4 regions of the Pantoea eucrina genome follow, and region 2 is predicted to be linked to each of the others. Evidence: predicted binding sites of a transcription regulator. Region 2 holds the regulator's gene; each other region holds the start of a gene.
The links. Region 2 encodes CRP, which controls carbon source genes, mostly activating them, when cyclic AMP is high. Its sites were predicted from a motif close to ATGTGANNNNNNTCACAT; they were not measured.
Positions count from the first base shown of each region.

Region 1 (7,399 bases), 580 kb from region 2:
AAAAATACGACAAACATTGGATATTCGGTACAGCTTTCTTGCAAAAAAGAGAGGGCGTGCCAGTAAACTTTTGTCTCGAATTCGGGTTGAAATCGTTTACATCCGCTGAAATTCGCACCAGATTTAATCAGAATTTTCCTGAATTTCTCTTCTAAATCCTGACGCGAGTCTCATTTTTCGGACCAGCCTGGTTTGAAGTTATTAATTTTTGTCAGGCCCACTGAGCGCTTGTTAATTCATTTCAAGGACGTTTTACCGCAAGGCAGTTGCTGTAAGTAATACTAAGGACCAGTCAATGAAATTGAGCGTAATGTCTAATGCCGTCTGGATGATGTCTGAAAAAGTCGTCTCGGTGTTCGGCGTCATCTTTGTCACCTCCTATGTGGCAAAATCGTTTGGCCCGACCATATTTGGCCAGATGGCATTTTCAGCTTCGCTATTCTCCATGGTGCAGACCGTGGCGATTTTCGGTACCGAAACCATCCTGTTTAAGCGCATAAGCAAAAGTGCGCCTAAAGGTCTGCGTCTGATGGCCGTGGCGCGCACCATGCGCCTCGCGCTGCTGCTGCTGACCTCCATTCCGGTCTTGATTTGGGTCTGGTACAACATGCAGGAGAATTTTCTCGCATTTGCACTGGCCTCATTTATCTCCTCGGTATTTGTAACGCAGGACACTTTTAGCGTCTACAACAATGCGCGTCTCGCGTCGCGGCTCAATACGCTGGCTAACTCAGTGGGACTGCTGCTTGGCTTCGCGCTGAGCTTTACCATCGCGTGGCTGCATCTCAATCCGCTGTGGCTGACCGTATCCATCGTGGCGGTAACGCTGGTGCCTTATCTCATCAAGCGCATCAATTTTTACCGTGAGCATCAGGACATTGCGCCGCCGCAGCAGAAACGCACTACCTATCTGCGCTACCTGATGTATGCCGGTCTGCCGCTCGCTATCTCCAGCATTTTTATCTCCGTGCAGGTAAAAGCGGCGCAGATGTTTCTGGCCGGTATCGCTTCCGCCCGCGATCTGGGCCTGTTCGCCGCGGCTAACACCATTTCGGCTTCCTGGATTTTTATCCCGGTTGCCATCATCACTTCCTGCTTTTCGGAAATTTTCCGTGAGCGTGGAGCAGCCGCAATCAAACTCACCGCGCGGCTGAACGGCTATGTCATGGGAGTTTCATTGCTGTTATTGGCGGTGATCGCCATGTTTGGCGAGAAGATTATCATCGCGTTATATGGTCACGAGTACACACAATCGGGAAGTCTCGTTACGTTACTGTCGTTAGCAACCTGCTTTTCGGCAATGGGGACCGTAGCTTACCGCTACATGGTCAAAGAGGGCGGGTTTAACTATCTGCTGAAGAAGATCCTCTGCCTGATGGTTATCAGCCTGCCGCTCTCATGGTGGCTGATCCAGGGGTACGGCATTATGGGTGCCGCCTGGAGCGTCTTCATCACTGAGCTGCTCTCCCTTACCGTAATGAATTACTTCTTTAAAAACGGCGTCATTCAAAAAATTCAGGTTTCCTCACTCAACTACAAAACCTACAAATGAGGTCAGATATGCTCAGGTTGAAAGAAGAACTCAGAAGAAGCGTTCAGTATTTTATCAAGAAGATGCCCTGGGCTACGCAGGATCGCATCTACTACTTCCGTAAATTCCGTAAGCTGCCTAATCTGCGCGAGCCAAAGGTGTTTAACGAGAAGGTGCTGTATCGCAAATTTGTGTATGGCGACTATCAAATCTATGGTCGCCTGTCGGACAAGTATTCAGTACGCGAATACATTGCTGAGAAGGTAGGCAGTGAGTATCTGATCCCGCTGGTTTACGAGACCAGCGATCCGCATTCGCTTCACACCCTGTCGCAGTGGAAGAATACTGTGATCAAGCCTAACCATGGTTCCAACATGGTTGAGATCCTGCTGGAAGAGCCGGATGCGCTGAAGAAGCAGCAGATCATCAGCGACTGTCATCGCTGGCTGAAAACGGACTTCGCTAATGAAGCGCGTGAGATCCACTATCGCTACATCAAGCCGCGGATTCTGGTAGAGCAGTACATTGGCGATGGCAAAAGTGCGCCGATTGACTACAAATTTCACATGTTCAATAAGCGCGATGGCAGTTTTGAATATGTGCTGCAGGTGATCTACAACCGCTGCAACCCGCTGTTGTCGATGAACTTTTACGTCAACAATCTGAACGAGGCGTATCATAAGATCCGCGATACCGGTCTGGATGTTGAGCCTATTCTGCCGCAGCTGCAGAAGGCGCTGGCGCTGAGCAAGACGCTGGCCAGCGATTTCGACTATGTCCGCGTTGACTGGTATATCCACGGTGAAGAGATCTACTTTGGTGAGCTGACCTTCACGCCGGGTGCCGGACTGGTAACGGGTCTGGACCGCGGGCTGGACCAGATGATGGGTGATATGTGGATTCAGGATCGTCGCGGTACGAAGAGACCGGGCGTTTCGGTTGCGGAAGTCGGTATTCCCGCCGTGTTGAAGAAAATTTGATCGCACAGCAATATAAAGAACCCCGCAGCGCGGGGTTTTTTATGCATACTATTCAGGGAATTGGCCACTCAGTCGGCGCCTGACTCATCACATCGATAAAAGCCTGTTTGCCAATCTGCATAAAGTTGTGCACGTTCTCCATGCTCAGCGTAATACCCAGCAGTCCGGTCACAAACCAGCACGACATCCCCACGCCCAGACCGCCACACAGCAGCGCCATAATCGGATGGCTCTTTTGCCGCAGTTTTATTTTCATTGAGCTGGCGAGAAACATCAGAACGGCGCTCAGAATACCCCAGCGCATTACCAGTAAACTGGTTGTTAACGTAGCCATTAACGCAAAACCTCTTCGAATCAGTGATATCCCTGACATTAACCGGACATCACTGACGGCAAAGAGCGCGTCAGGAAACGCTCTCACGTCGGATTGAGTGTGATTTGGATCACATTATATCAGCGGATTTGAATTTTTGAACAAATTTTGTACCCGCGAAGGCGGGCTGGGACGCGCGGCTAAAGCTGGAAGAGAGCGCCTGAAGCAGGCGCGCTGATTACCGGACAGGGCAGCATTCACCGGTGGTGCGCTGGGCGAAGCTGTTCATATTGTCGCTGCAGTCAAAGCTAAGCAGGCGAGGCCGTTGCGCAATCGCCTGACGACGCATGGCGTGACGATACGCCGTAGGCGTCTGCGAAAACTGCCGGCGGAACACGCGCGAAAAGGTTTGCTGCGAATCGTAACCATACTGCATAGCGATATCAAAAACCGGTCGCTGCGTCTGCAGCAGCGCTTCTGCCGCCATCGTCAGACGCCGTTCACGAATATAGCCACCCAGCGTCTGTTTCGTCACGGTACGGAACATACGCTGCAGGTGCCATTTTGAGTAACCCGATTTTGCTGCCACATCATCAATCGACAGTGCTTTATCCAGATTCTGATCGATCCAGTTAGTCAGTGAATGAATGATTTCCTGTTGCATCATAGCCTCATCCTTCTGAAGGGGTATTACCCGGTGAGAAATTCGTACTTTTGATGGTGAGCGAGTATAGTTCCTCAAGTTAACTTGAGGTAAAGGCTGATGGTAAAAAAAGAGCGTAACTATCCAAAGCCGGTGCTGACGCCAGGAGAAGTGGCAAAACGTAGCGGCGTAGCGGTCTCGGCACTGCACTTTTATGAAACCAAAGGATTGATCTCCAGCACCCGTAATAATGGTAATCAGCGACGCTACAGCCGTGACGTACTGCGCCGCGTAGCGATTATTAAAATTGCGCAGCGTATCGGTATTCCGCTGGCGACGGTGAGTGAGAGCCTGATGCATGTCCCGGCGAATAAACGGATGTCGACGCAGGAGTGGGATGCACTGACGCAGCACTGGCGTGAGGAGCTGGATAAACGCATTGAGACGCTGACGCGGCTGCGGAACGATCTGGACGGATGTATTGGCTGTGGCTGTTTGTCGATGCGCGACTGTCCGTTACGCAACCCCGGCGACCGGCTGGCGCAGCAGGGTTCAGGCGCCGTGCTGCTTGACCCGGAGCAGGATGAGCAGGGGCGTTAATCCGCTATACTGGTGCGATACCTTTATCAGCAAGGAGCTGTACATGATCACCGTTCATCATCTGGAAAACTCCCGTTCGCATCGTGTGTTATGGCTGCTGGAAGAGCTGGCGGTGCCGTATCAGATCAAACGTTATCAGCGGGAAAATACGATGCTGGCACCCGATGAGCTGAAAAAGGTGCATCCGCTGGGGAAATCACCGGTAATAACCGATGGCAACCGCGTTATTGCTGAATCCGGCGCCATTCTGGAGTATCTGCAGCTGAAGTATGACAGCGAGCAGCAGCTGACGCTGAGCAATGAAGATGAACAGATTCAGGGACGCTACTGGCTGCATTATGCCGAGGGATCGCTGATGCCGCTGCTGATCATCAAGCTGGTTTTTGCGCAGCTAAGCAAAAAACCGGTTCCCTGGCTGCTGCGCCCGATCGGTGGCGCCATGCGTAAAGGAATGGAGAAAGCCTGGCTGAATAAGCAGCTGGCGTTGCATACCCGCGTGATTGAACAGCATTTAAGTCAGCATGCGTTTTTTGCCGGTTCGCGTTTCAGCATTGCTGATGTTCAGATGAGTTTTCCGCTGCTGGCGCTTCAGATGCGCGGCGGCCTGCACGATCTGCCTGCCACCACCCGCTGGCTGGAAGAGATGCAGCAGCGCGCCGCCTGGCAGCGGGCGCTGAAGCAGGGCGGCCCGATTAAATTCAGCGACTGACGCCGGCCCGGAATCCGGTAATCGTAGGGGGCGCATTAATGCGCCCCGAATTGGTCCGCCGTCACCGCAGGCGTGCTTTCTCCAGTCCGGTGACGATTAACAGTTGAAAACGTCACCCCAAACGCCAGATAATCGCCTGCCATTTTATCTCCCCCTCTTTGACGGGAAGTACATAGCTGCGTAATCGTTTGCGCCTCTTTTCTCTTTGAGAAATCCCCACCAGGGTGATGCGTAAGCGGCAGCTGTGCGGCGACTTACACCTAAAATATGCAGAGGAATAATTATGTCTGGCGACTCACGCCCGGCCAGTGGAAAACTGGACGCCTGGTTCCACATTTCAGCACGCGGCAGCAACGTGCGGCAGGAAGTGCTGGCGGGGCTTACCACCTTCCTGGCCATGGTCTACTCGGTTATTGTGGTACCGGGCATGCTTGGTAAAGCGGGCTTTTCCCCTACGGCGGTATTTGTTGCCACCTGCCTGGTCGCCGGGTTTGGCTCCCTGCTGATGGGACTCTGGGCCAATCTGCCGCTGGCTATCGGCTGTGCTATCTCGCTGACCGCCTTCACTGCATTCAGCCTGGTCCTTGGGCAGCACATCAGCGTACCGGTCGCGCTGGGCGCCGTATTCCTGATGGGATTACTGTTTACGTTTATCTCGGTAACCGGTATCCGCGCCTGGATCTTACGCAATCTGCCGATGGGCGTGGCGCACGGTACCGGGGTTGGTATCGGCCTGTTTTTACTGCTGATTGCAGCAGACGGTATTGGCCTGGTGGTAAAAAACCCGGCCGCAGGCTTGCCGGTGGCGCTGGGCGATTTCACCGCGTTTCCGGTCATCATGTCGCTGGTGGGTCTGGCGGCAATCTTTGGCCTGGAAAAACGCCGCGTACCCGGCGGCATCCTGCTGACTATACTGGCTATCTCACTGATCGGGCTTGTGTTTGATCCGGCGGTGACCTGGCAGGGGCTGTTTGCGATGCCAAGCCTGAAGGATGCCAGCGGTCAGTCAGCGATGTTCAGTCTGGACATCGCAGGCGCGCTGCAGCCAGCCGTACTGCCCAGCGTCCTGGCGCTGGTCATGACGGCGGTATTCGATGCGACCGGCACCATTCGTGCGGTTGCCGGGCAGGCCAATCTGCTGGATAAAGAAGGGCAGATCCTCAATGGCGGCCGGGCGCTGACCAGCGACTCCCTCAGCAGCCTGTTTGCCGGCCTGGTCGGTGCGTCTCCGGCAGCGGTCTATATTGAATCAGCCGCCGGTACGGCAGCGGGCGGCAAAACCGGATTAACCGCTATCGTCGTGGGCGTACTGTTTCTGCTGATGCTGTTTATGTCGCCGCTTGCCGGTCTGGTGCCGGCCTATGCGACCGCGCCGGCGCTGATGTATGTCGGACTACTGATGCTGAGCAATGTGGCAAAAATTGACTTCAGTGATTTTGTTGATGCCATGTCAGGCCTGCTGACCGCGGTGTTTATTGTGCTGACCTGTAACATCGTGACCGGCATTATGCTGGGCTTCGCCTCGCTGGTGATTGGCCGTCTGTTTGCCGGGGAGTGGCGCAGACTCAACGTGGGGACGGTAGCGATCGCTGTCGCACTGGTCACCTTTTATGCGGCAGGCTGGGCTATCTGACCACAGGTTCCAGTAATTTCCAGATAATCCCCTGACTTTGCCAGCGCCGCACATCGGGTCCCCCCATGCGCGGCGTTTTGTTTTACACTTTTTAGCGTAACGACCCTCGCTTTTAACCATATCGATTCGCCTAAGGAAAGCATGGAAATCTTTTTTACTATTCTCATTATGACGCTGGTGGTGTCACTCTCCGGCGTCGCGGCAAGAATCCTGCCGTTTCAAATTCCGCTGCCGCTGGTGCAAATCGCAGCGGGTGCCTTACTTGCCTGGCCGACGTTCGGCCTGCATGTCGATTTCGATCCGGAACTCTTTCTGGTGCTGTTTATCCCGCCGCTGCTGTTTGCTGACGGCTGGAAGACGCCTATCAATGAGTTTCTGAGCCACGGTCGCGAGATCCTCGGGCTGGCGCTGGTACTGGTGCTGATCACCGTGGTCGGTATCGGCTACCTGATCTACTGGCTGGTGCCGGGTATTCCGCTGATCCCGGCTTTTGCGCTGGCGGCTGTGCTGTCACCGACCGACGCCGTGGCGCTGTCAGGTATCGTTGGCGAAGGACGCATCCCAAAGAAAATCATGTCGATTGTGCAGGGTGAGGCGCTGATGAACGACGCCTCTGGCCTGGTATCGCTGAAGTTCGCGGTCGCCGTGGCGATGGGCACCATGGTCTTTACCTGGGGCGGCGCCAGCGTGGAATTTCTCAAAGTTGCCATTGGCGGACTGATTGCGGGCGTGGCCGTGTGCTGGCTCTATGGCCGCTCGCTGCGCCTGCTGAGCCGCTGGAGCGGAGACGATCCGGCGACGCAGACCGTACTGCTGCTGCTGCTGCCGTTTGCCTCCTACCTGATTGCTGAACATCTTGGCGTCTCCGGTATTCTTGCCGCCGTCGCGGCCGGGATGACCATCACGCGCTCCGGCATTATTCGTCAGGCGCCGCTGGCGATGCGCCTGCGCGCAAACAGCGTCTGGCAGATGCTGGAGTTTGTGTTCAAC
Region 1 is NZ_CP083448.1:276,306-283,704, forward strand. Features, by position in the region: gene LAC65_RS01235 (MATE family efflux transporter) at 296-1,552, shown strand; gene LAC65_RS01240 (ATP-grasp fold amidoligase family protein) at 1,561-2,511, shown strand; gene LAC65_RS01245 (YjcB family protein) at 2,564-2,845, opposite strand; gene soxS (superoxide response transcriptional regulator SoxS) at 3,063-3,491, opposite strand; gene soxR (redox-sensitive transcriptional activator SoxR) at 3,588-4,067, shown strand; gene LAC65_RS01260 (glutathione S-transferase family protein) at 4,111-4,776, shown strand; gene LAC65_RS01265 (NCS2 family permease) at 5,060-6,409, shown strand; gene LAC65_RS01270 (Na+/H+ antiporter) at 6,551-7,399, shown strand, end outside.
Region 1: a site for CRP is predicted at 2,943-2,960, ahead of LAC65_RS01245 (YjcB family protein). Genes of this name have one in related genera too.

Region 2 (7,399 bases):
TATTATTGGGCCCCGGCGTGATGGCCGCGACCCAGAGAAAACCTAACATCGACAAAAAAAGACTGAGTTCCATGAGTATCCGGATGCTCCTCATCCTTAAAAGCAGACAACCCATCGAAGCTATCAGCGAGTTATGCATCAGACAAGCACTATCCCTGGTTATTTAGATTGCCCCACCGGCAATCCCTTTATTCCGCTGCGCGGCTTCGGCAATGCGCATTTGCAGACCCTGCTGCCGCGCCTGCTACGGCGTCGCGTCACGCTTAAACCACACTGGCAGCGGCTGGAGCTGCCGGATGGCGACTTTGTCGATCTCGCCTGGAGCGAAGATCCGGCCGGCGCGCGACACAAACCGCGCATGGTGATGTTCCACGGGCTCGAAGGCCATTTTCGCAGCCCTTATGCACACGGCCTGATGCAGGCGTGCAAAGCGCGCGGCTGGCTTGGCGTGGTGATGCACTTTCGCGGCTGCAGCGGCGAACCTAACCGGCTGCAGCGCATCTATCACTCCGGTGAAACAGAAGACGCGACCTATTTCCTGCACTGGCTGCGGCGTGAATGGGGCAGCGTGCCGACAGCTGCGGTAGGTGTGTCGCTGGGCGGTAACATGCTCGCCTGTTTACTGGGCCTGCAGGGCAATGAGGCACCGCTGGATGCGGCCGTGGCGATATCAGCGCCGCTGGCGCTCGCCCCCTGCAGTGAAAAGCTCGATATCGGCTTCTCCCGCTTCTACCAGCACTATCTGCTGACGCAGCTGAAAAAGAATGCGCTGCGCAAACTGCGCGCCTGGCCCGGCACGCTGCCGGTTGATGTACTGCAGCTGCGCGCGTTTCGCCGCCTGCGCGAATTTGACGATGCGATCACCGCCCGGGCGCACGGCTTTCTTGACGCCAGCGATTATTATCAGCGCGCCAGCGGCCTGCCGCTGTTAACCGGCGTGCGCAAGCCGATGCTGATCATCCACGCCAAAGACGATCCCTTTATGACAGATGCGGTGATCCCGCAGCCGCAGCAATTGTCTGCCACAATTGAGTATCAGCTGACGCAGCAGGGTGGACACGTTGGCTTTGTCGGCGGCAGCCTGCTTCAACCGCATATGTGGCTGGAGCAGCGCGTGCCGGAGTGGCTCTCAACTTATCTGGATGGGCAATTGTGATTATTCCGTGGCAGGAACTGGATGTAACAACGCTGGAAAACCTGATTGAAAGTTTTGTTCTGCGCGAAGGCACTGACTACGGTGAGCAGGAGCGCAGCCTGGCGCAGAAGGTAGCCGACGTGCGCCGCCAGCTGCAGCAGGGCGAGGTGGTGCTGGTCTGGTCTGAGCTGCATGAAACGGTCAATATTATGCCGCGGCGCGAGTTTCGCGGCTGATGCACTGCCGGATAATTCATGGTAACAATGCTCATCGCCCGACCTCACAGGGAGCACCCGTATGTCAGCCAGACACCCCGTTATCGCCGTTACCGGCTCCAGCGGCGCCGGTACCACGACAACCAGCCTTGCGTTCCGTAAAATTTTTCAGCAGCTGGGGCTGCATGCAGCCGAAGTAGAAGGCGACAGTTTTCATCGCTATACCCGGCCGGAAATGGATATGGCGATCCGCAAAGCACGCGATCTGGGTCGTCACATCAGCTATTTTGGTCCGGACGCCAATGACTTTGGCCTGCTGGAGCAGACGTTCCGGCGCTATGGCGAAAGCGGCATAGGAGAGTCGCGCAAATACCTGCACACCTATGACGAGGCCGTGCCGTGGAATCAGGTGCCGGGCACCTTTACTCCCTGGCAGCCGCTGCCGGAGAATACTGATGTGCTGTTTTATGAGGGACTGCACGGCGGAGTGGTTACGCAGCAGCATAACGTGGCGGAGCATGTTGATCTGCTGGTGGGCGTGGTGCCGATCGTCAATCTTGAGTGGATACAGAAACTGGTACGCGATACCAGCGAACGGGGCCATTCGCGCGAAGCGGTGATGGACTCCGTGGTACGGTCGATGGAAGATTATATCAACTACATCACGCCGCAGTTTTCGCGCACGCACCTTAACTTTCAGCGGGTACCGACAGTTGATACCTCTAACCCGTTCGCGGCGCGCGAGATCCCCTCACTGGATGAGAGTTTTGTGGTGATCCATTTTCGCGGCCTGGAAGGTATCGCTTTCCCCTATCTGCTGGCGATGATTCAGGGATCGTTTATTTCGCATATGAATACGCTGGTGGTACCGGGCGGCAAAATGGGACTGGCGATGGAGCTGATCATGATGCCACTGGTGCAGCGGCTGATTGAAGGAAAACGGATAGAGTAGAGGCCATGTCTGCCAGACGACGTGGCATCGGTCGCCATAAATGGCGACCCTGCAAAGCCTGTTTCACGGGTAGCGAGGTATGCGCACCGGCAGCTGTTACAGCTCAACTACCTCATGGCTGTGGGTGATCTCCACCCCTTTGCCGAGCATGATCGCCACCGAGCAATATTTTTCTGCCGACAGGTCAACCGCCCGCGCCACCGCTTTCTCGCTCAGCGCTTTGCCGCTGACGATAAAGTGCAGGTTAATCTGTGTAAAAATACGTGGTGCTTCTTCGCGCCGTTCTGAAGTCAGTTTGACCTCGCAGTCAGCCACGTCATTACGCCCTTTTTGCAGAATCGAGACCACATCAATCGCGCTACAGCCGCCGGCGGCCATCAGTACCATCTCCATCGGGCTTGGCGCTTTATCGCCTGAATTCCCGTCCATTAATAACTGATGTCCTGATGAGGATTCTCCGAGAAAGGTCAGCCCTTCCACCCATTTCACACGTGCCTGCATTATTCTTTCTCCTGAAGCGGCGTTTTGCGCCAGAGTACGCGTTCATCCGGCAAACAGCAATCGCCCGCCTGCTGAAGCGAGACAACACAAGACAGCCTGCAAAAGCTGTGCTACAAACAGAGCTGAAAATTTCTTCGTCGTGGCTGATGAGGACGGGCAGAATCAAAAGCAGAGCTTACACATCCGCCCGGATAATTTTTATTAACAGGACGCGCTGGACGATTTCATCGCCTGACAGGGAATGAATGCCCCTGTGTTTTGGGCACGATTACAATAGAGGATAATAGCGAATGGTTCTCGGCAAACCGCAAACAGACCCTACACTCGAATGGTTCCTGTCCCATTGCCATATTCACAAATATCCATCCAAAAGCACGCTGATCCATCAGGGTGAAAAAGCAGAAACGCTCTACTACATCGTTAAAGGTTCCGTTGCGGTACTGATTAAAGATGAAGAAGGCAAAGAGATGATCCTCTCCTATCTGAATCAGGGAGATTTCATCGGCGAACTCGGCCTGTTTGAAGAGGGCCAGGAGCGCAGTGCCTGGGTGCGTGCGAAAACAGCCTGCGAAGTTGCTGAAATTTCCTACAAAAAATTTCGTCAGCTGATTCAGGTTAACCCGGATATTTTGATGCGCCTGTCGGCGCAGATGGCACGTCGCCTGCAGGTGACATCAGAAAAGGTGGGTAACCTGGCTTTCCTGGATGTTACCGGCCGCATTGCGCAGACGCTGCTTAATCTGGCTAAACAGCCGGATGCCATGACCCACCCCGACGGTATGCAGATTAAAATTACCCGTCAGGAGATTGGTCAGATCGTGGGTTGCTCACGGGAAACCGTTGGTCGCATCCTGAAAATGCTGGAAGATCAGAACCTGATCTCCGCACACGGTAAAACCATCGTCGTTTACGGCACCCGCTAAGCTGTTTCACCCCCCACGGCGTGATGACACCATCACGCCGTTTCTGTTTGCGATAAGCTGATGTGGCGCCGAATCATCTATCATCCCGAAGTCAATTACGCTCTGCGTCAGACGCTGGTGCTGTGCCTGCCTGTCGCGCTGGGATGGCTGTGTGGCGATCTGCAAAAAGGCCTGCTGTTCTCGCTGGTACCCGCCTGCTGCAATATTGCCGGCCTTGATACGCCGCATAAACGCTTTTTCAAACGCCTGATCGTGGGCGGTACGCTTTTCGCCACCGGCAGTTTTCTGATCCAGTACCTCACCAACGCCGCGGTTCCGCTGCCGCTTATTATGCTGGTGCTGCCGCTGCTGATTGGCGTGACGGGCGAAATCAGTCCGCTGCACGGGCGTCTGCTGCCCGGCACGCTGATTGCAGCGATCTTTACGCTGAGCCTGGTGGGGCGTATGCCGATCTGGGTGCCGCCGCTGCTCTATATTGGCGGCACGTTCTGGTATGGCCTGTTTAACTGGTTCTGGTACTGGCTGTGGAAAGAGCAGCCGATGCGTGAAACGCTGAGCCTGCTCTATCGTGAGCTGGCTGACTACTGCGATGCCAAATATACCCTGCTGACACAGCTGACCGATCCGGAAAAAGCGCTGCCGCCGCTGCTGGCGCGCCAGCAGAAAGCGGTTGACCTGATCACCACCTGCTATCAGCAGATGCATATGCTTTCTGCCAGCCGCGATAACAGCCATAAGCGGCTGACGCGCGCTTTTCAGGTGGCGCTGGATCTGCAGGAGCATATCGCTGTCAGCCTGCACCAGCCGGAGAAAGTGCAAAAGCTGGTAGAACAGAGTCATGCGGAAGCGGTTATCCGCTGGAATGCAAAAACCATTTCGGCACAGCTCAGGCTGCTGGCCGATGCCATTCTCTATCACCAGCTGCCCGCCCGCTTTCAGATGGAAAAGCCGCTCGGCGCGCTGGAAAAAATTGCGCGGCAGCATCCGGATAATCCGGTTGGCCACTTCTGCCTTTATCATTTCAGCCGCATCGCCCGCGTGCTGCGCACCCAGAAACCGCTCTATACGCGCGATCTGATGGCCGATCGCCAGCGGCGCCTGCCGCTGCTGCCCGCCCTGCGCAGCTATCTATCGTTCAGGTCCGGCGCGCTGCGCAGCGCGGCCCGCTTTGCCGTTATGCTGATGTTTGGCAGCTCTGTTGCGCTGTTTTTTAATATTCCCAAGCCCTACTGGATCCTGATGACCATTATGTTTGTCAGCCAGAATGGCTACAGCGCCACGCGCGTGCGCATTCAGCACCGGGCGCTCGGCACCTTTGCCGGGCTGCTGATTGCCGCCGCATCGCTGCGTTTCGCCGTACCGGAATCGATCGCGCTGCTGTTTATGCTGGCAATCACGCTGGCCAGTTATCTGGTGACGCGCAAATATTATGGCTGGTCGATGATTGGCTTCACCGTGACGGCGGTCTACTCGCTGCAGCTGCTGTCGCTGAATGGTGCTCAGTTCCTGCTGCCGCGGATGATGGATACGCTGATGGGCTGTCTGATCGCCTTCGCCGGTATGATCTGGCTATGGCCGCAGTGGCAGAGTGGTCTGCTGCGCCAGAATGCGCACGATGCGCTGGAAGCGTATCAGGAGGCGCTGCGCATGCTGCTGGGGCCGGATCACGCGCCGGAAAAACTGGCTTACCAGCGGGTAAAGGTTAACCAGGCGCATAACGCGCTGTTTAATGCGCTGAATCAGGCGACCAGCGAGCCTGGTTTTAACGCGCAGTATCTGAAGGATATGCGGCTGTGGGTCACGCACAGTCAGTTTATCGTAGAGCATATTAACGCCATGACTATTCTGGCGCGTGAGCACACCATGCTGACCCCGGCTCTGGCAGAGCGCTATCTGCAGTCGTGCGAAATTGCCCTGCAGCGCTGTCAGCAGCGGCTGACCTACGACGGACCGGGCAGTGAGAGCAACGTTATGGAGGCGCCGGGAAACCTGCATGAGGGGCCGGTGACGATTGTCGAGCAGCATGTTAAACGCATTTTGCAGAATCTCAGCGTCATGCACACCATCTCCTCTCTGGCATGGAGCCAGCGACCGCATCATGGCCGCTGGCTGCGGGCTATTCGTCCGAAAGGATAGTCAGGCGGCAATAACCCTGCGCAGCGCGGCCGCAAAGCGCGTCATTCCGGCGTCGATCTCCTCCGGAGTGATAACCAGCGACGGCACAAAGCGGATCACATCGCTGCCGGCGGTCAGGATCATCACGCCTTCTGCCGCTGCTGCATTGAGAATATCGCGGGCTTTACTGGCATGTTCCGGTTTCAGTACCGCGCCCATCAGCAGACCCTTTCCGCGAATTTCGCTAAAGATATCCAGCTCACTATCCAGCGCCCTCAGCGCGTCGGTAAACTGCTGCCGCCGCGCCTCCACCCCAGCCAGCACCGCCGGCGTGTTAATGATATCCAGCGCGGTTTCTGCAATCGCGCAGGCGAGCGGATTGCCGCCGTAGGTAGTGCCATGTACGCCGGGCGCCATGACGGAAGCGATCTCATGCGTGGTCAGCATCGCGCTCACCGGGAAGCCGCCGCCCAGCGCTTTCGCCGTCGTAAGAATGTCAGGCTGAATACCGTAGTGTTCATAGCTGAACAGCTTGCCGCTGCGCCCCATGCCGCTCTGTACTTCATCCAGCACCAGCAGCGCGTTATGCTCATCGCACAGCGCACGCAGTCCCTGCATAAATTCCGGCGTTGCCGGCATCACGCCGCCCTCACCCTGAATCGGTTCAACAACGATCGCGCAGGTATGATCATCAATCACGGCTTTTACCGCCGCCAGATCGTTAAACGGGACGTGGACGATATCGGCCGGTTTGGGGCCGAAGCCGTCAGAGTATTTAGGCTGTCCGCCAACGGAGACGGTAAACAGCGTGCGGCCGTGGAAAGCGTTGTGAAACGCGATGATCTTACTTTTGAACGGCGAGTGCTTTTTACAGGCGTAGTAGCGCGCCAGCTTGAACGCCGCTTCGTTAGCTTCCGCACCGGAATTGCCAAAAAATACGCGGTCGGCGAAGGTAGCAGCAATCAGCTTCGTCGCCAGACGCAGCGCCGGCTCGTTGGTAAAAACATTACTGGTGTGCCACAGCGTTTCGCCCTGGCGCTTCAGCGTCTCAACCAGCGCCGGATGGCAGTGACCCAGCGCGGTGACCGCTATACCGCCGGAGAAGTCGATATACTCTTTACCCTGCTGATCCCAGACGCGGCTGCCTTTGCCCTTTACGGGCACAAACTGCGCAGGTGCATAAACAGGCAAAATGACGTTATCAAACGTCTCCCGGGTTACCGCTATGTTTTCCGCTGCCATTGCTGACCTCATCCGGCTATTGAGTGATCTTAAATGAAATTATAATCACGGAATATGCATAAGAAATCACGGAATGGCAAACGGAAGTTAGCGTTCAAGGAAATTTTTCAGCAGCTGATGGCCCTGCTCGCTGAGCACGCTTTCGGGGTGAAACTGCACGCCTTCCAGCGGTAGCGTGCGGTGACGAAAGCCCATGATTTCATCGGGCTGATTATCACGCAGGCTCCAGGCGGTGATCTCAAACGCGTCAGGCAGCGATCCATCCGCCACAATCAGTGAGTGATAGCGCGTTACGGTGAGTGGATTAGCGAGGTTG
Region 2 is NZ_CP083448.1:3,087,509-3,094,907, forward strand. Features, by position in the region: gene LAC65_RS14725 (LysE family translocator) at 1-73, opposite strand, end outside; gene LAC65_RS14730 (hydrolase) at 134-1,156, shown strand; gene LAC65_RS14735 (YheU family protein) at 1,153-1,371, shown strand; gene LAC65_RS14740 (phosphoribulokinase) at 1,433-2,302, shown strand; gene LAC65_RS14745 (OsmC family protein) at 2,399-2,803, opposite strand; gene crp (cAMP-activated global transcriptional regulator CRP) at 3,094-3,726, shown strand; gene LAC65_RS14755 (YccS/YhfK family putative transporter) at 3,787-5,862, shown strand; gene argD (bifunctional acetylornithine/succinyldiaminopimelate transaminase) at 5,863-7,083, opposite strand; gene pabA (aminodeoxychorismate synthase component 2) at 7,171-7,399, opposite strand, start outside.

Region 3 (7,399 bases), 1.3 Mb from region 2:
TCAGTCTCCCAATGTGTTCCGGATGCGGTTGATGGGCGCGGAAGTGATCCCGGTTCACAGCGGCTCAGCTACGCTGAAAGATGCCTGTAACGAGGCGCTGCGCGACTGGTCAGGCAGCTATGAGACCGCACACTATATGCTGGGAACCGCAGCAGGTCCGCACCCCTTCCCGACCATCGTGCGCGAATTCCAGCGTATGATCGGCGAAGAGACCAAAGCGCAGATCCTCGAAGCGGAAGGCCGCCTGCCCGATGCCGTGCTGGCGTGCGTAGGCGGCGGCTCCAATGCGATTGGCATGTTTGCTGATTTCATTGAAGAGAGCAGCGTGGGCCTGATTGGTATTGAACCCGCTGGCCACGGTATTGAAAGCGGCGAGCACGGCGCGCCACTGAAGCACGGCCGGGTTGGTATCTATTTTGGTATGAAAGCGCCAATGATGCAGACCGAAGAGGGCCAGATTGAAGAGTCTTATTCTATCTCCGCCGGCCTCGACTTTCCGTCAGTTGGTCCGCAGCACGCGCATCTGAACAGCATCGGGCGCGCAGAGTATGTCTCCATTACCGATGATGAAGCGCTCGACGCGTTTAAAACGCTGTGCCGCGCAGAAGGGATTATTCCGGCCCTGGAATCGTCTCATGCGCTGGCCCATGCGCTGAAAATGATGCGGGCAAATCCGGAAAAAGAGCAGCTGCTGGTGGTTAACCTTTCCGGTCGCGGCGATAAAGATATTTTCACGGTTCACGATCTGCTTAAAGCGAAAGGAGAGATTTGATGGAGCGTTATAATCAGCTGTTTTCACGCCTGTCAGCGCGTCAGGAAGGCGCGTTTGTCCCTTTTGTTACGCTGGGCGATCCCTCTCCGGAGCTCTCACTGCAGATTATCGATACGCTGGTTGAAGGCGGCGCTGATGCGCTGGAGCTGGGGATCCCTTTCTCCGATCCGCTGGCAGATGGACCCACCATTCAGAGCGCCACGCTGCGGGCTTTTGCGGCCGGCACCACGGTGGCGCAATGCTTTGAAATGCTGCAGGTAGTGCGGCAGAAATACCCCGATCTGCCCATTGGTTTACTGATGTACGCTAATCTGGTGTTCAGCCGCGGCATCGATACGTTCTATGCGCAGTGTGCCGCCGCGGGCGTCGACTCGGTACTGGTCGCTGATGTGCCAGTTGAAGAGTCAGCCCCCTTCCGCCAGGCTGCGCTGCGTCACAACATTGCGCCGATTTTTATCTGCCCGCCTAATGCCAGCGATGACCTGCTGCGTGAACTGGCTCAGCATGGCCGCGGTTACACTTATCTGCTGTCGCGCGCAGGGGTGACCGGTGCTGAAAACCGCGCCAGTCAGCCGCTTCACCATCTGATTGATAAACTGCGTGAGTTTCAGGCGCCGCCTGCCCTGCAGGGGTTCGGCATCTCCGAGCCGGAGCAGGTACGTGAAGCGATTGCTGCAGGCGCAGCGGGAGCGATCTCCGGTTCCGCCATTGTACGCATCATTGAGAAAAATCAGCGCGACCCGGCAACGCTGCTGCGTGAGCTGAAAGCCTTTGTCAGCGGCCTGAAAGCGGCCACCCGCTAATCGCTGTGGCTCCGTCACTCCGACGGGGCCACACTCTTTTTTCCGCCACCCCCATCCTTTCTGCCTGAGCGCCAGCTTTTTTCACTTTTTCTCTGCCAGCAGGTTGCCGATTATTCAGGGCCGACCCACACTTAAATGCGCCGTTGCGTTACGGTGTGAATCCATCTATGACAGGGAGATAACCAAATGAAATTGTTCAAGGTCGTTGCGGGAATTTTTATGGCTGCATTTGTGGCACTGACACTGAGCGCCTGTGCGCCAACGCCAACCAAAGAAGGCACCGGCGGTTATATTGATGACACCGTCATCACCACGAAAGTAAAAGCGCAGCTGCTGAATGATGAAGCGCTGAAATCTACAGAAATCAATGTTGAAACGTTCAAAGGTAAGGTTCAGCTGAGCGGGTTTGTCAGCTCGCCACAGATGGCTAACCGCGCCGTTTCCGTTACGCGCAGCGTGGCAGGCGTGAAGTCTGTTGTTAATAATATGCAGATCAAGTAATACCAAAAGGGCGGCCGGCAGGTCGCCCTTCTTCTGCCTCAGAAGCGATAGCCTGCACCAAAGAAAAAGACAAACGGATCGATACGCGTATTAATATTCTGCTGTACGCCCTGATGTCTGAATTTCACTTCAGTATCAATATCCATGTACCACAGCGAAGCATTCAGCATCCAGTCACGGTTAATCTGATAATCGAGCCCCACCTGACCCGCAATGCCCCAGGAGTCTTTAACGCTCAAATCGCTGAGCTGTGCATCCCTGGCGGTCTGATTCAGCTTTGCGTCAAAAAAGGTGGTGTAATTGATGCCAACGCCCGCATAAGGACGTACCGCACTGTTACTGTCGAGGAAATAGTATTGCGCCATCAGCGTGGGCGGCAGCTGACGCACCGTGGCCAGGTTACCGGTCGGACCAAGACCGACTTTATGACGAAACGGCGTGGCAGCCAGCAGCTCAATTCCGATATGGTCGGTTGCCATCCAGGTGAATGTCAGCCCCAGCTGCGTATCATTATCGACGCTGAATTCACCCATGTTCAGCACATTATCTGACCCCTCTGTCGGACGGACCGTTGCCGTACCGGCGCGCATAAAAAAGTCACCCGCCTGATGAGCCAGCGCCAGCTGTGGTATCGCCATCGCCAGGAACAGTGCGCATTTTGCCAGTTTCATCATCACTCCTTTGCCTGAATTAAAATTTTTCGCGGCACAGATGTAACGGTTTTCAGCGCAGATTTCATTAACTGGCTGGCAGAATAAATGCTTAGTTAACAATGAATTGACACAGATCAAATTTGCCAGCGCGAAAAAAGATCAAAAACAGGTTGCTGAAGTTTCATAACGTGATTACTTTGCTGATCCCGAGTGATTTTGGTTCGATGCCTCAGGAGTGGCGGGCGATCAGATGAGCGATATAACTAACCCTTGTATGACCTGTGGCGCCTGCTGCGCCTATTTTCGCGTTTCCTTTTACTGGGCTGAAGCCGATGATGCCGGTGGCGCAGTGCCAGCCGAACTCACCGAGCCGCTAAACCTGCTGATGCGCAATATGCGCGGCACCGGCGATCGCACACCGCGCTGCGTTGCTCTGCAGGGCGAGCCCGGTAGCTGCGTCTCCTGCGGTATCTATGAGCAGCGCCCCTCTCCCTGCCGTGAATTTGCGATGTCCGGGGAAAATGGCGTCGTTAACGAAGCCTGCGACCGTGCCCGCGCCCGCCATGGATTACCTGCCCTTTTTCACCCTTCTTTACCTGACATGACAGAAAGTTATGGTATTCCGGGTGCCAGCCTGACCGCTTAGCATGTACAATCGCCGGGTTAATTAACCCGGTTTTTTTCAAGGAGTGTACATGTCTATCACGGCAAGCTCGTTATACCGTGACACAGGAAATTTTTTGCGCCATCAGCTGGTCACTATAATGCTGATGGCGCTGCTGACCTCATTCATTACCGTGATTATCGGGCATGCGTTAACGCCTGATGATGAGCAGCTGTCGCTGCTGAGTCAGAGTGACAGCAGCGCATCCTCCCTGTTTGAACTGGTACAGAATATGTCTCCGGATCAGCAGCGTATACTGCTGCGCGCTTCCGCAGCAGGAACCCTGGCGGCGCTGATTGGTAATACGCTGCTGCTCGGCGGCATGCTTTGCCTGATCCCGCTGGTCTCCAGCGGTCAGCGCGTCAGTGCCCTGCGCGCTATCGGTACCGCTGCACCGCTGCTGCCTAAGCTGCTGCTGCAGACCTTTTTGATCACGCTGCTGGTGCAGCTTGGCTTTATGGTGCTGATGGTGCCTGGCATCGTGCTCGCTATCTTGCTCTCTCTGGCGCCGGTGATGCTGGTCAGTGAAAAAATGGGCGTAATCGGTGCCATGCGCGCCAGCCTGCGCCTGGCGTGGAAAAATATTCGCCTGATTGCACCCGCTATTCTGCTGTGGCTGCTGGCAAAAATTATTCTGATGTTCTTTTTCTCTTCGCTGACGGTATTGCCCGCCAATATTGCCTCCGTGGTGCTTAACGCGCTGGGCAATCTGGTTTCTGCCGTTTTGATTATTTATTTGTATCGGCTCTATATGCTGTTACGTTAAGGGTTACGGCGCTCCGCTGAGCGCTATAACCACAGGCTACTGTCCGGACTGGAAACGCTATGAAGCAGTTACTCGACTTTCTCCCCCTGGTCGTTTTCTTTGTTTTTTACAAACTCTACGACATCTACGTTGCATCGGGCGCGCTGGTGGTGGCTACCGGCCTGGCGCTGGTAGTGAGCTGGGTGCTCTATCGCAAGCTGGAAAAGATGACCCTGTTTACCTTTGTCCTGGTGGCGGTGTTCGGCACCCTAACGCTGGTGTTTCATAATGATGAATTCATCAAGTGGAAGGTCACCGTAATCTATTCGCTGTTTGCGCTCGCACTGCTCTACAGCCAGTGGTTCATGCAGCAGCCCCTGATCCAGACCATGCTGGGAAAAGAGCTGCAGCTGCCTGCCACGGTCTGGCGCCGGCTCAACATCGCCTGGGCGCTGTTCTTTCTGCTATGCGGCCTTGCCAACATCTATGTTGCGTTCTGGTTGCCACAGCCGGTATGGGTGAACTTTAAAGTGTTTGGCCTGACAGGGCTGACGCTGCTGTTTACCCTGCTGAGCGGGCTCTATATCTGGCGGCAGATGCCCCAGCAGGAATCAAAATAGTCTTTCCATCGCCCGGCCAGCCGGGCTTTTTTTCACCTGCAGAAGAACTGAGCAATGAACGAGAAGCATAAGCAGCCCACGGGCGAAATGGTTTTGCGTACGCTGGCTATGCCAGCCGACACCAATGCCAACGGCGATATTTTTGGCGGCTGGCTGATGTCGCAGATGGACATGGGCGGTGCAATTCTGGCAAAAGAGATCGCTGAAGGTCGCGTGGTCACGGTTCGGGTCGACGGCATGAGTTTTCTGAAGCCGGTCGCGGTAGGCGATGTGGTCAGCTGCCATGCGCACTGCCTGCGCACCGGAAACAGCTCAATGACTATCAACGTTGAGGTGTGGATTAAAAAGGTTTCATCTGAGCCGATAGGCCAGACCTACTGCGCCACCGAAGCGGTGTTCGTTTACGTCGCAGTAGACAACAGCGGCAAGTCGCGTCCGCTGCCGGCAGATCGCGCTAACCGCAGCCACTGAGTGATGAAAAGCAGAGCGGCTTTTTCGGCCGCTCTGCTCTGCGCCCTACTCGATCTTCGCGCCGCCGTTAATACGGAAAACAATATTCATGGTGATGCCCTGGCCCGGCTGGCCCGGCTGGTAGCGCCACTTTTTAACCTGATCCCTGACGCTGCGCTCGAACATATTGCGCGGCTGTGCCGAAAGAATAGTGACGTTGCCAACCCGGCCGTCACTGTCGACATCAAATTTCACCCGTACATTACCCTCAATACGCAGCGCGGCCGCGCGTGCCGGATAGGCTGGTTTGCTGATGCTGAGCGCTTTCGGTCCGCTCGCTTTAACCGGTGCCGGAGCAGTGGCCGCTTTTGGTGCAGTGGCGGGCCGGGGCTGAGCTGCTGCGGTCTCCTGCCTGAACGGATCGGCCCGGTCCGGTGCCGGCTGACGGGGGGCTGGCGCCGGTTTTTTTTCTGCTTTTGGTTTTGGCTTCGGCTTAGGTTTCGGCTTTGGCTCCGGTTTTGCAATAGGAACCGGCTCCGTTTTTGGCGGCTCCGGGGCGGCCTGCGGCTCGGGTTCAGGCTCAGGTTGCGGTGCCGGTGCTACCACAGCCGGCGCAGGTTCCGGCTGCACCTCAGGCGCGACCATGGTGATGGCGATAGGCTGAGACGCGGCAGGCAGCTCACGGGACTGATGCCACGAGGCATAGAGAATGCCGGCAATAACGGACCCGTGCAGTACCACGGAGAGGATCAGTGAAACAGGCGTACGGGTCGGAAAAGGCGTAGTCAATGTCGTCATAGCAGCTGTGGTCATTGAGTGAGAAGATGATTTTAAATGCAAATAGCAATCAGTTTCAATAAGCAGCGTAAAAGTGCTCCGTTTCCTCTTTTTTTTAACCCCGCTTGCGCTGGCGCCGATTGCCCTGAGGTTTCGTTTGCACTCTGCCGGGCGATCCCTTAACGTGTCTCGCAATTTCGGCCAGTCTAACGGGAGTATCCCATCGTGCTTTACCTCATCTACGCGGAAGATACCGCAGATTCACTGGAAAAACGCAACAGCGTGCGCCCTGCGCACCTTGCTCGTCTGCAGCTGCTGCAGGATGAGGGACGACTGATTGTTGCCGGCCCGCTACCGGTGGTCGACAGCAACGATCCAGGCCCCGCTGGCTTTAGCGGCTCGGCAATTGTCGCAGAGTTTGATTCGCTGGAGGCGGCGCAATCCTGGGCTCAGGACGATCCCTATATCGCCGCTGGCGTTTACGAAAAAGTTACCGTTAAGCCGTTTAAGCGGGTATTTTAATTCGTGATGTTATCACTGCTGCTGCTACTGGTGGCACTGCTGCTTACCGGTCGTGCGCTCTGGATCTGGCGCCGTCAGGGCTGGCTTCAGGCGCGCCAGCAGATTGTCATGCTGATAGTCCTGGCGGCGGCGGCGCAGATCGTCAACATTACGCTGATGCTGCGCGGCCATTAACGAACCCAGCCGCGCCGGTCTCACATATTCTGCGTAATAAACAGAATTGAACGGCGCTGCTGCTGCGCAACCTGGTGACGAATGGCATGGATGCGCTTATAGCGACGCGACTGGCCCTCCAGCCAGCGGGCACGACGGCGATGCACCTGGCGTAACATTCTCCAGCGGGCCACTTCATTTCTGCTTCGTCTCATGACACTCTCTCAGTCCGGCATATTTCGGCACGCATTATAGTGATCTGCACAGAAATGCCAATTCGAAACCTTTATCGATAAATCTCAGGGCAGATTAAGGTTTCGCTACAGCGCATCAGCACGTAAACTTTGCCTATAAATGCGCGAACAGGATGTCCACTCAATGACCACCTTTTATACCCTGATCAGTTGGTTACTGCTGTTTGGCTACTGGCTGCTGATTGCGGGTGTAACGCTGCGTATTCTGATGAAACGTCGCGCAGTGACCTCAGCTATGGCCTGGCTGCTGATCATCTATATTCTGCCGCTGGTAGGGATTATCGCCTATCTCTCGTTCGGGGAGCTGCATCTTGGCAAGCGCCGGGCCGAGCGCGCCCGCACCATGTGGCCCTCTACGGCTAAGTGGCTCACCGACCTCAGGCAGTGCCGGCATATCTTTGCCACCGAGCACAGCGACGTTGCACGCTCGCTTTTTGATCTCTGCCGGCACCGGCAGGGGATCGCTGGCGTCAAAGGCAATCAGC
Region 3 is NZ_CP083448.1:1,741,970-1,749,368, forward strand. Features, by position in the region: gene trpB (tryptophan synthase subunit beta) at 1-772, shown strand, start outside; gene trpA (tryptophan synthase subunit alpha) at 772-1,575, shown strand; gene LAC65_RS08160 (BON domain-containing protein) at 1,762-2,076, shown strand; gene ompW (outer membrane protein OmpW) at 2,115-2,747, opposite strand; gene LAC65_RS08170 (YkgJ family cysteine cluster protein) at 2,980-3,375, shown strand; gene LAC65_RS08175 (YciC family protein) at 3,425-4,159, shown strand; gene LAC65_RS08180 (septation protein A) at 4,219-4,758, shown strand; gene yciA (acyl-CoA thioester hydrolase YciA) at 4,813-5,229, shown strand; gene LAC65_RS08190 (energy transducer TonB) at 5,275-6,006, opposite strand; gene LAC65_RS08195 (YciI family protein) at 6,211-6,507, shown strand; gene LAC65_RS08200 (hypothetical protein) at 6,511-6,681, shown strand; gene LAC65_RS08205 (YciY family protein) at 6,702-6,875, opposite strand; gene cls (cardiolipin synthase) at 7,039-7,399, shown strand, end outside.
Region 3: a site for CRP is predicted at 2,852-2,869, ahead of ompW (outer membrane protein OmpW). Genes of this name have one in related genera too.

Region 4 (7,399 bases), 430 kb from region 2:
CAGCGTGGCCTGCTGCTGCGGCTCATGACATGCCTGCAGCGCCTGCTGGATCTGCGGCAGTACCTGCTCTGCCAGCTGCAGTAAAATCTCACCCTGCGGCGTAAAGCGCAGCGGCTGGCTTTTACGCACAAACAGCCGGAAGCCAAGGCGCTGCTCCAGATCGCTGAACTGATGCGATAACGCAGACTGCGTCTGGTGCAGCTGCGCCGCAGCGGCGGCGAGCGAGCCGGTGTTGTGTAACGCCTGCAGCGTTCGCAGGTGTTTGAGTTCGATCATGAGAATCCTTCACAGCGGGACAAAACGGATGACGCGGTAAGCTATACACTACCCGCAGATTGTGGCGGTGTAAACATCTGGATGGCTAAATGAGGTGAGCTGCTGCGCGCTGAAAGCAGCATACGCGGGCGTTAAAAGCAGAACGTGCACAAAAAAGGGCGCCACAGCGCCCCGGATTATGTTATGCGGTCGGGGCTACCCCATACTGTTTAAACCACGCCAGCATACGCTGCCAGCCATCCCGGGCCGACTCCGCATGGTAGCCCGGACGATAATCGGCGTTAAAGGCATGACCGGCATCCGGATAGACCACAATTTCCGCTGTGGCATTGGCGGCATGCAGCGCCTGACGCATTTTATCGATGCTCTCCAGCGGAATACCCTCATCCTGCCCGCCATACAGGCCGAGCACCGGCGCGTTCAGATCGACGGCGACATCAATCGGATGCTTCTGCTGCTTTAACGTTTTTTCCCCTTCCAGGCGGCCATACCAGGCGGCTGCGGCACGCACCTGAGGATTGTGTGCGGCAAACAGCCAGCTGATACGCCCGCCCCAGCAGAAGCCGGTAATCGCCAGACGACGAATATCACCACCGTGCCGTGCAGCCCAGTTTGCCGCATGATCGAGATCGGCAAGCACCTGGCTGTCGGGCACTTTGCTCACCAGCTCGCTGAGCAGCGTCGGGATATCGTGATACTCCTGCGGATCGCCTTCGCGGAAATAGAGTTCCGGCGCCACTGCGAGGTAGCCCTCCAGTGCCAGACGGCGACACAGATCGCGGATATGCTCATGTACGCCGAAAATCTCCTGAACCACCAGTACCACCGGCAGCGTACCGCTGAATGATTCAGGTCGTGCGTACCAGGCGGGCAGATTTTCACCCTGGCTGGGAATAGAGGTCTCGCCACAATGAATCGCATCGCTTTGGGTAATGATTGTGCTGCTGGCGGCGGGCTGCGCCGCTGGGGCGAAGCCACCCGGGGTCGATTCTTGTGCCATATTTTCTGTGGTTTTCATGGTTCTCTCCGTGCTGGCAGGTGCGCAATCAGGTAACTATAGCCTGGTCATGATGGCCGGATGGTTACAGGATAAAAGGAACAGATTCTCAGATGCGGCTTCTGTATTAACATTGCCGCTGAAGCTTACGCAGCACCGTGCCGGATAAATGTGTGAAACGGCGCGTTATATTGTGACAAAAATCACAAATAGTGCGGTTGGTAATGTAACTTTCATTATTTGAAGTGAGAGATATCACATATTTGTCGCGCAGCCTCACGTAGAGTGCGCGTCACACTACTTAATTAGCAGGAGTCTGATATGACCCAGTCTGACGTTTTCCACCTTGGTATCACTAAAGCTGATCTGAAAGGCGCTACGCTGGCGATCGTCCCGGGCGACCCGGAGCGGGTGAAAAAAATCGCTGCGCTGATGGAGAATCCGCAGCATCTGGCGTCGCATCGTGAATTTACCACCTGGCTGGCGGAGATCGACGGCAAGCCGGTAGTGGTCTGCTCAACCGGTATCGGTGGTCCTTCAACCTCGATTGCGGTAGAGGAGCTGGCACAGCTCGGCGTCCGTACCTTCCTGCGCGTCGGCACCACCGGTGCCATTCAGCCGCACATTAACGTCGGTGACGTGCTGGTGACGACCGCCTCAGTACGCCTGGATGGCGCCAGCCTGCACTTTGCTCCGATGGAATTTCCGGCCGTGGCCGATTTTGCCTGTACCACGGCGCTGGTCGCGGCGGCAGAAGAGTGCGGCGCGCGTACCCATATCGGCATCACTGCCTCTTCTGACACCTTCTATCCGGGGCAGGAGCGTTATGACACCTTCTCAGGTCGCGTGGTCAATCGCTTCCAGGGCTCCATGCAGGAGTGGCAGGCGATGGGCGTACTTAACTATGAGATGGAATCCGCTACACTGTTAACCATGTGCGCCAGTCAGGGACTGCGTGCCGGCATGGTGGCGGGCGTCATTGTGAACCGTACGCAAAAAGAGATCCCGGACGCGGCAACCATGAAGCAGACCGAGAGCGACGCTGTGAAAATTGTGGTGGAAGCCGCGCGTCGCTTACTGTAGTGCGCCAGTTGGCAATGGATGCGGGACCCGCCTTACAGGGAACTCAGCCGCTGACGAATCAGGATGCGCACCTATTCAGCGAACTCTGGGATCCCTTTTATGCGCAAAACCTTCTCCGCTCCCCGTTCCGCCGCTGTCAATCATCCCGCTGCTGCGCAGGCGCGCGTTGAACACGCCGCCGCGCAGTTTCGCCAGGCGATGGCCGACGGCGACTACGCGCAGGCGCGTCAGTGCTGTGAAGCGGTATTGCGGGTAATGCCGAACCATATGCAGGTGCTCAGCGACTATGCACTGACGCTGATGCGCACCGGCGACTATAAAAAATCGTACAAAATCTATCAGAAAATCTGCCAGGCGCCTGACGCACAGCGTGCACAGGCTTCGGAAACCTGGCTGGATGGCCTGACCGAGGTCTGCGGCTGGCTGGATAAGCCGGATGAGGTGGCACGCTACGGTCTGGCTTCGCTGATGCACTCTGATGCCCGCTTTTCTGCCGGACAAAAGCACCCGTTTCCGGCTGATGCGCCGCCGGCGTTTAACCCGCACAACCCGGCGGAAAACAGTATTGCGTTCAGCCTGTATGGCAATCAGCCGCGATACTGCGAAACGCTGATTAAAAACGTTGAGGTCGCGCGCGAGCTCTATCCGGCATGGCAGTGTCGCGTCTATCTGGATAAAAGCGTGCCGCAGCATGTCTGGCAGCGCCTGCAGCACGCTGGCGCACAGCTGGTTGATATGTCACACGAAAATGAGATTCAGCCTACGCTCTGGCGTTTTCTGGTGATGGATGACCCCATGGTCAGGCGCTTTATCATTCGCGACGCCGACTCGCTGCTGTCAGAGCGCGAAGCTGCGGCCGTGCAGGCCTGGCTCGACTCGCCGTTCTGGTTTCATCATATGCGTGACTACTTTACCCATACCGAACTGCTGCTGGCCGGAATGTGGGGCGGCTGTCACGGCGTCGTCCGCAATCTTGCGCAGCAGATGCGCGACTTTATGGCGCGCTACACTGGCAGTCAGCGCTTTACCGATCAATATTTCCTCAAAGTGGCACTGTGGCCCACCGTTCGTGCCAGCCTGCTCAGTCATGATGATCTTTTTCATTTTCATCAGGCGCAGCCGTGGCCTGCTCACGCCCCCGTTCGCTGGCAAACGGAACATTTTCATGTCGGCAGTAACGCCGGCTATGCCAGCATGACCGGTAAGGCTACTGCCCCCTGCAACGGTACGCAGCAGGTTGAACTCGCCTGCGGCGGCCAGAGCTGGTGTTATCCGGCGCGCGTGGTGAATGAGAGTGAATGGGTGCTGCCGATGCCGTTTTTTCTGATCGACGCCTGGAAAGCGGGCGAACTCACGGTCAGAGCCTGCTGAGGTCCTGCGGGCTGGCGGTCAGAGATTTCAGTAGACATTCCTCCAGGCCAACTTTACCTTTCCCCTGAGCATCGCGAGGGGCGGGGGGATCATGGATCAGCAACTTATTATTACGCTTGTACTGGCACTGGCCGGTCTGGGTATCGGCTGGCTGCTGGCGCAGCTGCGTGCCGGTCAGCAGCATGCCAGCCTGACCGCGGAGCATCGCCTGCTGGAAGCGGCGCAGCAGCGTCAGCAGCGCGAGCAGGAACAGCTGCAGCTGCAGCTCCGGCAGCGTGAACAGGAGCTGCGGCAGCTGCATGGCACCCTGAGCGGGGCGCAGGAGCGCCTGCAGCAGCTGGATTACTGGCGTGCTGAAAGTGAACAGCTCAGCCGCGAGCTGCGTAATCAGCTGGAGGTCAACAGCGCACAGGAAGCGGAGCTGCGCGAGGTGACTATCCGGCTGGAGGAGACGCGCTTTGCCGCTGAAGAGAAGCAGCGGCTGCTGACCAGCAGCGAGCAGCGTCTGAGCGCCCAGTTTGAGAATCTTGCGAACCGCATTTTTGAAAACAGCGGTCGCCGTGTTGATGAGCAAAATCGTCAGAGTCTTAACAGCCTGATTGCGCCGCTGCGCGATCAGCTGGATGGCTTTCGCCGTCAGGTCAATGAGAGTTTTGGTCAGGAGGCGCGTGAGCGTCATACGTTAACGTATGAGATCCGCCAGCTGCAGCAGCTCAATGCACAAATGGCGCAGGAGGCGTTAAACCTGACCAAAGCGCTGAAAGGCGACAACAAGATTCAGGGTAACTGGGGCGAAGTGGTGCTCAGTCGGGTACTGGAAGCGTCCGGCCTGCGTGAGGGGTATGAGTATGAAACCCAGGTGAACATCGCGCTGGAGCAGGGGCGCATGCAGCCCGACGTGATTGTCCGGCTGCCGCAGGGCAAAGATGTGGTGGTGGATGCCAAGATGACGCTGGTCGCGTATGAGCGCTACTTTAACGCTGAGGATGATGCCGCACGGGAGCTGGCTATTCAGGACCATGTTGCGGCGATGCGCGGTCATATTCGTCTGCTGGGGCGAAAAGATTATCAACAATTACCCGGTTTACGCTCGCTGGATTATGTGCTGATGTTTATACCGGTGGAGCCGGCGTTTTTGCTGGCTATCGATCGGCAGCCTGAGCTGATTAGCGAGGCGCTGCAGCAGAATATCATGCTGGTCAGTCCGACTACGCTGCTGGTGGCGCTGCGTACTATCAATAATCTGTGGCGCTATGAGCATCAGAGCCGCAACGCCCAGCGGATTGCCGATCGCGCCGCACGGCTCTATGACAAAATGCGGCTGTTTGTCGATGATATGAGCGGCATCGGACATAATCTGGACAAGGCGCAGCAGAGCTATCAGCAGGCGATGAAAAAGCTGGCAGAAGGGCGCGGCAATCTTATCGCCCAGAGCGAGGCGTTTAAGTCGCTGGGAGTCGAAGTTAAGCGGCCCATTAATCCGCAGCTGGTGCAGCGGGCGCTGCCGGATGAAGCGGATGAGCGCTGGGCAGAGGATGATGCGGAAACGGCAGCGGAAGTGCGCCGTATCAATGAATAACCGGCGGCAACGTGCTCGGATCGCGCGACTCTGATACACTTCGGAGAGAATTATTTGTGGAACAGGTAAAACCGATGGCAGATGAATCACAGCAGGAAACTACTCACTTTGGCTTCCAGACCGTAGCAAAAAGTGAAAAGGCCGATAAAGTCGCGGACGTGTTTCATTCCGTTGCGGCAAAATATGACCTGATGAACGATTTGATGTCGTTCGGCGTCCATCGCGTATGGAAGCGTTTTACCATTGACAGCAGCGGCGTGCGTCGCGGTCAGCGCGTGCTCGACCTGGCAGGCGGCACGGGCGATCTCACGGCGAAATTTTCCCGTCTGGTGGGTGAAACCGGGCAGGTGGTTCTGGCGGATATTAACAGCTCGATGCTGAAAATGGGCCGTGAAAAGCTGCGTAATCTTGGGGTCACCGGCAACGTCAGCTATGTGCAGGCGAATGCGGAAGCTCTGCCGTTCCCGGATAACTATTTTGACTGCATCACCATCTCGTTTGGCCTGCGCAACGTCACGGAAAAAGAGAAAGCGCTGGCTTCAATGTTTCGCGTGCTGAAGCCGGGCGGTCGTCTGCTGGTGCTGGAGTTTTCTAAGCCGGTGCTGGATCCGCTGAGCAAGGCGTATGACGCCTATTCATTCCATATTCTGCCGCGTATCGGGCAGCTGGTGGCGAATGACGCAGAGAGCTATCGCTATCTGGCTGAATCTATTCGTATGCATCCCGATCAGGAGACCCTGAAAGCGATGATGAACGACGCCGGTTTTGAAAACAGCACGTATCACAACATGACTGGCGGCATTGTCGCGCTGCATCGTGGCTTTAAGTTCTGAGTGACCATGACGCTAACCCCTCTTATTACCGGCGCGCTTGAAACCGCGCTGAATCGTGTACTTTATCGCGATCGTAGCCTGAAAGCCGCCCGGCAGCGCCTGGCAGGTAAGGTGCTGCTGCTGCGGCTGCAGGAGCTCGATTTTCCCCTTGTGCTGGTCTTCAGCGAAACGCGACTGGACGTGCTGGGCGACTGGCAGGACAGCAGCGACTGCAGCGTCAGCCTGCGCCTGAGTACGTTGCCTAAACTGCGCGATCGCCAGCAGCTCACCGGCCTGATCCGCAGCGGCGAGCTGAACGTTGAGGGCGATCTGCAGGTGGTACAGCAGTTCTCCGCATTAATGGATCTGGCTGAACTCGATCCGGCAGAGTATCTGGCACCCTGGACCGGTGATATTGCGGCACAGGGTATCAGTCAGGCCGGCAGGCGGGCGCTGGCTTTTGCGCAGCAGCAGGTAACGCGCCGTCAGGACTATCTCAGCCAGGTGGTAACCGAAGAGTGGCGGCTGGCGCCGGGTGCGCTGGAGCTGGCATGGTTTGCAGAAGAGGTTGAAGCGATGGAGCGTTCACTAAACGCCTTTGAGGCGCGTCTGGCACAGCGGGAGGCGAAATGACGCTCGGAGAACTTCGGCGCTTATATTTTATCGTTAAAATTTTTCTGACCTACGGGCTGGATGAACTCATACCGCACATGCGCATCACGCTGCCGCTGCGGCTGTGGCGCCGCTGCGTATTCTGGATCCCCAACCGGCATAAAGAAGCGGAGATGGGCCTGCGCCTGCGTCTGGCAATGGAGCAGCTTGGCCCGGTCTGGATCAAGTTTGGTCAGATGCTCTCAACCCGTCGCGATCTGTTTCCGCCTAAAATTGCCGACGAGCTGGCAATCCTGCAGGACCGCGTCGCGCCGTTTGACGGCGTAAAAGCAAAAGCGCAGATTGAGCGCTCGATTGGCGGTCCGGTTGAGACCTGGTTTGACGATTTCGATATCAAACCGCTCGCCTCTGCCTCTATTGCTCAGGTCCACACCGCGACGCTGAAATCTAACGGCCGCAAAGTGGTCATCAAAGTGATCCGCCCTGATATCCTGCCGGTAATCAAAGCGGATATGAAGCTGATCTACCGGCTGGCACGCTGGGTGCCGCGCCTGTTGCCGGATGGTCGCCGCCTGCGTCCGATGGAAGTGGTCCGCGATTACGAAAAAACGCTGATTGATGAACTCAATCTGCTGCGGGAAGCGGCCAATGCGATTCAGCTGCGCCGTA
Region 4 is NZ_CP083448.1:128,438-135,836, forward strand. Features, by position in the region: gene metR (HTH-type transcriptional regulator MetR) at 1-276, opposite strand, end outside; gene LAC65_RS00580 (dienelactone hydrolase family protein) at 458-1,294, opposite strand; gene udp (uridine phosphorylase) at 1,595-2,356, shown strand; gene LAC65_RS00590 (tetratricopeptide repeat protein) at 2,456-3,727, shown strand; gene rmuC (DNA recombination protein RmuC) at 3,819-5,306, shown strand; gene ubiE (bifunctional demethylmenaquinone methyltransferase/2-methoxy-6-polyprenyl-1,4-benzoquinol methylase UbiE) at 5,381-6,139, shown strand; gene ubiJ (ubiquinone biosynthesis protein UbiJ) at 6,146-6,751, shown strand; gene ubiB (ubiquinone biosynthesis regulatory protein kinase UbiB) at 6,748-7,399, shown strand, end outside.
Region 4: a site for CRP is predicted at 1,517-1,534, ahead of udp (uridine phosphorylase). Genes of this name have one in related genera too.